Linked DNA regions of Amycolatopsis sp. NBC_01488. The protein of the gene in region 1 interacts with the protein of each later gene in a pairwise test. Links are inferred from orthologs where the notes say so. Each region holds a gene or a part of one and is shown on either strand. Other genes may lie near its edges.

The links. The genes of interacting proteins can lie anywhere in the genome.
Region 2: the proteins of rplL (region 1) and dnaE interact in binary tests that used the Escherichia coli proteins (3 or more experiments, as listed by UniProt). The link is inferred for Amycolatopsis sp. NBC_01488 from one-to-one orthologs.

Annotation. Positions count from the first base shown.
Region 1 is NZ_CP109434.1:1,696,283-1,699,362, reverse strand. The notes cover bases 125-2,798. They hold rplL (50S ribosomal protein L7/L12), read left to right. Parts: upstream 125-1,105; coding sequence 1,106-1,492; downstream 1,493-2,798. Other genes in these bases: OG738_RS08015 (ABC transporter ATP-binding protein), read left to right, coding at 1,898-2,798; rplJ (50S ribosomal protein L10), read left to right, coding at 502-1,056; OG738_RS08030 (hypothetical protein), read right to left, coding at 125-226. In the rest of the region: more of OG738_RS08030, read right to left, coding at 1-124; more of OG738_RS08015, read left to right, coding at 2,799-3,080. UniProt on the Escherichia coli protein: The binding site for several of the GTPase factors involved in protein synthesis (IF-2, EF-Tu, EF-G and RF3). Is thus essential for accurate translation.
Region 2 is NZ_CP109434.1:8,232-12,729, reverse strand. The notes cover bases 138-4,229. They hold dnaE (DNA polymerase III subunit alpha), read left to right. Parts: upstream 138-447; coding sequence 448-4,029; downstream 4,030-4,229. Other genes in these bases: OG738_RS00025 (MFS transporter), read left to right, coding at 4,138-4,229. Also shown: OG738_RS00035 (FadR/GntR family transcriptional regulator), read right to left, coding at 1-68; more of OG738_RS00025, read left to right, coding at 4,230-4,498. UniProt on the Escherichia coli protein: DNA polymerase III is a complex, multichain enzyme responsible for most of the replicative synthesis in bacteria. This DNA polymerase also exhibits 3' to 5' exonuclease activity. The alpha chain is the DNA polymerase catalytic subunit.

The sequences.
Region 1 (3,080 bases):
GCGTGGCCGGTTGGGAAGGGGGCGCCTGGACCATCCCGGCGTCCGGAGCGGGGGCCGGCTGGTTGCCCTGCTGGGACTGCGTGAAGCGCAGGTAGTCCTGGAACTGCTGGAACTGGCGGAACTGCTCCAGCTGCGCCGGGTCCATCGGTGGCTGCGAACCGGGCAGGTTGGAGCCCGCCGGTTCGATGTCCGAGCCCGGCTTTCCGTCATCGCGCTGCTCCGCCACGTGACCATGATGCCCCACGCCGCCGCGAACGTGGGGGGTGGAGAAGGGTTGCCGACTTGACAAGGTACTCTTGAGGAAGTTCTACCGAAGACCGCTGGTGTTCCCCGCTAGGGGAACGAAGGTCCCGCACTCGCCGGGCGGCCCGCGCAGGAGGAACGAGGCTCGGCACCACGTGTGCCGTACGACGCCCCGCGCCTGCTTGCGCGAGGGCGTTTCGTCGTTTCGGGGGACTCCTTCGCAGCCAGTGGAAACACTAGCCAAGAGAGGAGGCGACCATGGCGAAGCCCGACAAGGTGGCGGCCGTCGCCGAGATCGCGGAGAGCTTCCGCACCAGCTCGGCCACCGTCGTTACCCAGTACACCGGCCTCTCCGTGTCCCAGCTGTCCCAGCTGCGCCGCGCTCTCGGCACCAGTGCCAAGTACCGGGTCGCGAAGAACACCCTCGTCAAGCGTGCCGCGGAAGATGCGGGCGTCACGGGGCTCGAGGACCTGTTCGTCGGCGCGACCGCCATCGCCTTCGTCGAGGGTGAGGCTGTCGACGCCGCCAAGGCGCTTCGCGACTTCGCGAAGGACAACAACGCGCTTGTGATCAAGGGCGGCTACATGGACGGCAAAGCGCTGTCCGTGGACGAGATCAACCGGATCGCCGATCTCGACAGCCGTGAGGTCCTGCTCGCCAAGGCGGCGGGCGCGTTCAAGGCGAAGCTGTCCCAGGCCGCCGCGCTGTTCCAGGCGCCGGCGTCCCAGGTCGCCCGCCTGGCTGCCGCGCTGGAGGAGAAGCAGCGCAACGCCACCGGTACCGAAGCAGCCGAAGCACCCGCCGAGAGCTGAACCACCCCCACCCCGAACGTCTAGTTCGTTTTTCTGAGAGGAAGCCATCATGGCGAAGCTGAGCACCGCCGAGCTGATCGACGCCTTCAAGGAGCTGACCCTCCTCGAGCTGTCCGAGTTCGTGAAGGAGTTCGAGGAGACCTTCGACGTCACCGCCGCCGCGCCGGTCGCCGTCGCCGCCGCCGGCCCCGCCGGTGCCGCCCCGGCCGCCGTCGAGGAGCAGGACGAGTTCGACGTCGTCCTCGAGGGCGCCGGCGACAAGAAGATCCAGGTCATCAAGGTCGTCCGCGAGGTCGTCTCGGGCCTGGGCCTGAAGGAGGCCAAGGAGCTGGTCGAGGCCGCTCCCAAGGCCCTCCTGGAGAAGGTCGACAAGGAGGCCGCCGAGGCCGCCAAGGAGAAGCTCGAGGCCGCGGGCGCCAAGATCTCCATCAAGTGATTCCGGGCGCGTGAGCGCCTCGCACCACCTCGCGAAAAGGGCGGGCACCCACTCGGGTGCCCGCCCTTTCCTCGTGCTCGGTGGCCGCGGACCTGCGGGGATCCGCTCAGTCCCTAGGGGCTGTGTCCGAATAGCCCCGGGTCCCTAAATCGCGGGTTCGGGGCTCCGGAGATCTGCGTCGTTGCCCCGAATGGACTACCGTGCCTGCAGTTGCCGATCACGGCGGGGTGACGATGGAACCAGGGCTGGCCAGGAAAGAAAACTGGTGAGTAACCTGTTCGCACTCAGCTCGTTGCACCTGGTTGACGCGGGTTCTTGGGGCGCCAGGCCCGCACCCGCCACCGGCGTGGGGTGGCAAGGGTGTGGCAGCGGGCGCAATGACGCGGAACAGCTCCTGGAGGTGCGATGGGTGCCGAGGTGGTCATCGAAGGCCTGACCAAGTCCTTCGGTAAGCAGGCCATCTGGCGGGACGTCACGTTGACGCTGCCCCCGGGCGAAGTGTCGGCGATGCTCGGTCCGTCGGGAACCGGCAAGTCGGTCTTCCTCAAGTCGATGATCGGGCTGCTCAAGCCCGACCGTGGCCGGTGCGTGATCAACGGGGTGGACATCGTCACCTGCTCCGAGCACAAGCTATACGAGATCCGGAAGCTCTTCGGCGTCCTGTTCCAGGACGGCGCGCTGTTCGGCTCGATGAACCTCTACGACAACGTCGCCTTCCCGCTGCGCGAGCACACGAAGAAGTCCGAGACGGAAATCCGCCGGATCGTCCTCGAGAAGCTCGACATGACCGGTCTGAACGGCGCCGACAAGAAGCTGCCGGGCGAGATCTCCGGCGGGATGCGCAAGCGCGCCGGCCTCGCCCGCGCCCTGGTGCTGGACCCGGAGATCATCCTGGTCGACGAGCCGGACTCCGGCCTCGACCCGGTCCGCACCACCTACATTTCGCAGCTGTTCCTCGACGTCAACGCGCAGATCGACGCGACGTTCCTGATCGTCACGCACAACATCAACCTGGCTCGCACGGTGCCGGACAACCTGGGCATGCTCTTCCGCAAGGAACTGGTCATGTTCGGCCCGCGCGAGGTGCTGCTGACCAGCGAGGAGCCGGTCGTCAAGCAGTTCCTCAACGGCAAGATGCAGGGTCCGATCGGGATGTCCGAGGAGAAGGACTCCGCCCAGATGGCGGCCGAGCAGGCGATGTTCGACGCCGGGCACCACGCGGGCGGGGTCGAGGACGTCACCGGGGTGCCGCCGCAGATGCAGACGACGCCGGGCGTGCCGACGCGGATGGGCGCGGTCCGCCGCAAGGACCGCGTCATGGAGATCATGCACCGGCTGCCGCAGCCCGCGCAGGAGAGCATCATCGCCTCCCTGTCGCCGGAGGAGCAGCGCCACTACGGCGTCCACCCGCAGCGGGTCGCGCAGGCCCAGCAACAGCAGCAGGTCCCGGCGGGCGTCCGGCCGGGTGACGGCGTCCCGAACCAGCACCACGGCCAGCTGCCCGCCGACCAGGTCGCGCGGATCCCGGGCGGCCAGCCGCCGAGACCCGGCACGCACCGAATGCCGCCGAACAACGGGCCAGGTGGCC
Region 2 (4,498 bases), 1.7 Mb from region 1 along the record:
AGCTTGGCGCCGACGGGGTAGTCGCCGCGTTCGATCAGCTGCCGCAGGTGGGCCAGCACGGCCTCCATGGCACTGACCCGCCGGGGACCACCTTGTCCGGCTGTCTGGCTGTCAGACAGGTTCATGGAAGGGATGCTCGGTGTCCCGCCCGGCGCCTGTCAACGCGAGCAGACGTCGGTGTGGCTCAGCTCACCGGTCCGTTCGTGCGCGTCCGATCGGGGTGCGAACCCGGCCGGCCCCGATGCGCAACGCGTCGGGCGTCGCCGGGTGACCACCCGACCGCGCCCCGTGCCCGCCGGCCGCACCGTGATCATCACTGCCCGAAACGGTGGCGCGTCGCGCCACCCGGTGCGGGCTCCAGAGGCGCACAATCGAGCCCGGCGAGTGCGGGATAGGCTGGGGGACCCGGGCGCGCCGGACCCATCCACACAGGGGAGGTTTTCGCTGGTGTCGAACGATTCCTTCGTCCACCTGCACGTCCACACCGAGTACTCGATGCTCGACGGTGCGGCGAAGATCGGTCCCCTCTTCGCGGAGGCGGCGCGCCTCGGCATGCCCGCGGTCGGCATGACCGACCACGGCAACATGTACGGCGGCGACGAGTTCTACCAGCAGTCGAAGAAGCACGGCCTCAAGCCGATCATCGGCATCGAGGCGTACGTCGCGCCGGAGTCGCGGTTCCACAAGAAGCCGGTCTTCTGGGGCCAGTCGAACCAGCGCGGCTCCGACGAGCTGGGCGAGGGCGGCGACGTCTCGGGCGCCGGTGCGTACACGCACATGACCATGCTCGCCGCGAACGCGACCGGCCTGCGGAACCTCTTCAAGCTGTCCTCGCTTGCCAGCATGCAGGGCTACTACCGCAAGCCCCGGATGGACCGCGAGCTGATCGCCGAGAACCACGCCGGCATCATCGCGACCACCGGCTGCCCGTCGGGTGAGGTGCAGACCCGGCTGCGGCTGGGCCAGAAGGAGGCGGCGATCCAGGCCGCGTCCGACTACAAGGACATCTTCGGCGCGGACAACTTCTTCCTCGAGCTGATGGACCACGGCCTGCCGATCGAGCGGTCGGTCCGCGAGGGCCTGCTCGAGGTCGGCCGGCTGCTCGACCTCAAGCCGCTGGCCACCAACGACTCGCACTACGTCACCAAGGACCAGGCGGACACGCACTCGGCGCTGCTGTGCGTCCAGGCGGGCAAGACCCTCAACGACCCGACCCGGTTCAAGTTCGACGGCGACGGCTACTACCTCAAGTCCGCCGCCGACATGCGCGAGTACTGGGACAAGGAGGTCCCGGGCGCGGCCGACACGACGCTGATGATCGCCGAGCGCGTCGAGTCGTACGAAGAGGTGTACGCGCACAAGGACCGGCTGCCGTTCTTCGAGGTGCCCGAGGGCTACGACCAGGGCGGCTGGCTGCGCGAAGAGGTCCAGCGCGGCATGAAGTGGCGATTCCCGGAGGGCGCGCCGGACGGCTACCAGGAGCGCATCGACAAGGAACTCGACGTCATCATCGGGAAGGGCTTCCCGGCCTACTTCCTGATCGTCGCCGACCTCATCAGCTACGCTCGCCGCGTCGGCATCCGGGTCGGCCCCGGCCGTGGTTCGGCCGCCGGCTCGCTCGTCGCGTACGTCCTCGGCATCACGAACCTGGACCCGATCCCGCAGAAGCTGCTGTTCGAGCGGTTCCTCAACCCCGAGCGCGTCTCGATGCCCGACATCGACATCGACTTCGACGACCGCCGCCGCGGCGAAATGATCCGGTACGCGACCGACAAGTACGGCGCGGACAAGGTCGCCCAGGTCATCACCTTCGGCACGATCAAGACCAAAGCCGCGATCAAGGACAGCGCGCGGGTCCACTTCGGCCAGCCCGGCTACGCGATCGCGGACAAGATCTCCAAGGCGCTGCCGCCGCCGATCATGGCGAAGGACATCCCGCTCTCGGGCATCGTCGACTCGAAGCACGAGCGCTACGGCGAGGCCGCCGAGGTCCGCGCGCTGGTCGAGACCGACGAAGAGTGCAAGACGATCTTCGAGACCGCCCGCGGCCTCGAGGGCCTGATCCGCAACGCGGGCGTGCACGCCTGCGCGGTCATCATGTCGTGCGACCCGCTGACCGACGCGATCCCGCTCTGGCAGCGTGACGACGGCTCGATCATCACCGGCTGGGACTACCCGTCGTGCGAGGCCATCGGCCTGCTGAAGATGGACTTCCTGGGCCTGCGGAACCTCACGGTCATCGGCGACGCGATCGACAACATCAAGACCAACCGCGGAATCGACATCGACCTCGACACCCTCGGCGTCGAGGACCCGGAGACGTACAAGCTGCTCGCCCGCGGCGACACGCTCGGCGTGTTCCAGCTGGACGGCGGGCCGATGCGCGACCTGCTCCGCCGGATGGAGCCCACGGTCTTCGACGACATCGTCGCGGTCGGCGCGCTGTACCGCCCCGGCCCGATGGGCATGAACGCGCACAACGACTACGCGGACCGGAAGAACAACCGGCAGAAGGTCAAGCCGATCCACCCGGAGCTCGACGAGCCGCTGCGCGAGATCCTGGCCGACACCTACGGCCTGATCGTGTACCAAGAGCAGATCATGCACATCGGCCAGAAGGTGGCCGGCTACACGATGGGCCGCGCGGACGTGCTCCGCCGCGCGATGGGCAAGAAGAAGAAGGAAGTCCTCGACCTCGAATACGAGGGCTTCGAGGCCGGGATGAAGGCCAGTGACCTGGTCCCGGGCGGGTTCTCCGCCGAGGCCGTCAAGGCGCTCTGGGACACGATCCTCCCGTTCGCCGGCTACGCGTTCAACAAGAGCCACGCGGCCGCGTACGGCCTGGTCTCCTACTGGACCGCGTACCTCAAGGCGAACTTCACCGCCGAGTACATGGCGGCCCTGCTCACGTCGGTCGGCGACAACAAGGACAAGTCGGCGGTCTACCTGTCCGAGTGCCGCCGCCTGGGCATCAAGGTGCTCCCGCCGGACGTCAACGAGTCGGCCCTGCGGTTCGCGGCCGTCGGGGAGGACATCCGCTTCGGGCTGGGTGCCGTCCGCAACGTCGGCGCGAACGTCGTCGAGTCGATCATCAAGACCCGCGAGGAGAAGGGGAAGTACGCCTCCTTCATCGACTTCCTCGACAAGTCCGAGCTCGTGGCCTGCAACAAGCGGGTCATCGAGTCGCTGATCAAGGCCGGCGGGTTCGACTCGCTGGGCCACACGCGGCTGTCGATGATCCAGGTCCACGAGGACGCGGTCGAAGCCGTCGTCCCGCTCAAGCGCCAGGAGGCGATGGGCCAGTTCGACCTCTTCGGCTTCGGCGGGGACGACGATGAAACAGTGGCCTCGTCGCCGCTCGCGCACCTGAAGTTCGGCGAGGAGGAGTACCCGCGCAAGCAGCTGCTCGCCTACGAACGCGAGATGCTCGGCCTGTACGTCTCGGCCCACCCGCTGGACGGCGCCGAGCGGATCCTGCGCAAGCACGCCCCGAAGCCGATCGCCGGGATCCTCGCCGATCCGCCGCGCGAAGGCGAAATCGTCATCTCCGGGCTGATCACGTCGCTCGAGCGGCGGGTCAACAAGAAGGGCGAGCCCTGGGCGATCTGCACGGTCGAGGACATGGACGCCTCCCTCGAGGTGCTCTTCTTCCCGAAGTCGTACGCGCTGTTCGCGAGCGAGCTGATCGAAGACAACGCGGTGCTGGTCAAGGGCCGGGTCAACTGGCGCGAAGACAAGATGTCCGTCTTCGGCGGCGGTCTCGCGACACTGGACCTGTCCGAGGTCGGCACGGGCAACGGCGACGACGAGCCGCCATTGGTCCTGCTCGCGGCGGCGGAGAAGATCGACCAGTCCGTGGTCAGCGAGCTGCGGTCCACGCTGCTCGCCCACAAGGGGGAGACCCCGGTCCACCTCAAGCTGGTGGGCAAGAACCAGACGGTCTTCGCGCTCTACGACTACCCGGTCAAGGTCAGCTCGATGCTGATCGGCGAGCTGAAGGGCATCCGGGGCATCACTGCCTCCACCTGAGTCGCCGAGGGCGGGATCCGTGGGCGTACAACGCGCGCGGATCCCGCCTTTCGTGTTTGCTGGGTGGGGTATCCCCGGCCGGTGAACACGCGTGAGGTCAGCTCTTCGATGTCGTACGAACCCGATCCCCGGCGCTGGAAAGCGCTTGCCGTTTCGCTGACGGCCGGGTTCATGGGGCTGCTCGACGTCAGCATCGTCAACGTCGCGCTCCCGTCGATGCAGTCCGGCCTGCACGCGAGCAGCGGCGGCATCCGCTGGGTCGTCTCCGGCTACGCGCTGGCGTTCGGCCTGGTCCTGGTCACCGGCGGCCGGCTCGGCGACGCGTTCGGCCGCCGGACCATGTTCCTCGGCGCCCTCGCGGCGTTCGTCGTCACGAGCGCGCTGGCCGGCGCGGCCCCGAACGAGACGACGCTCGTGATCGCGCGGCTCGCCCAGGGCGTCGCGGCCGGCATGCTCACGCCGCAGAACA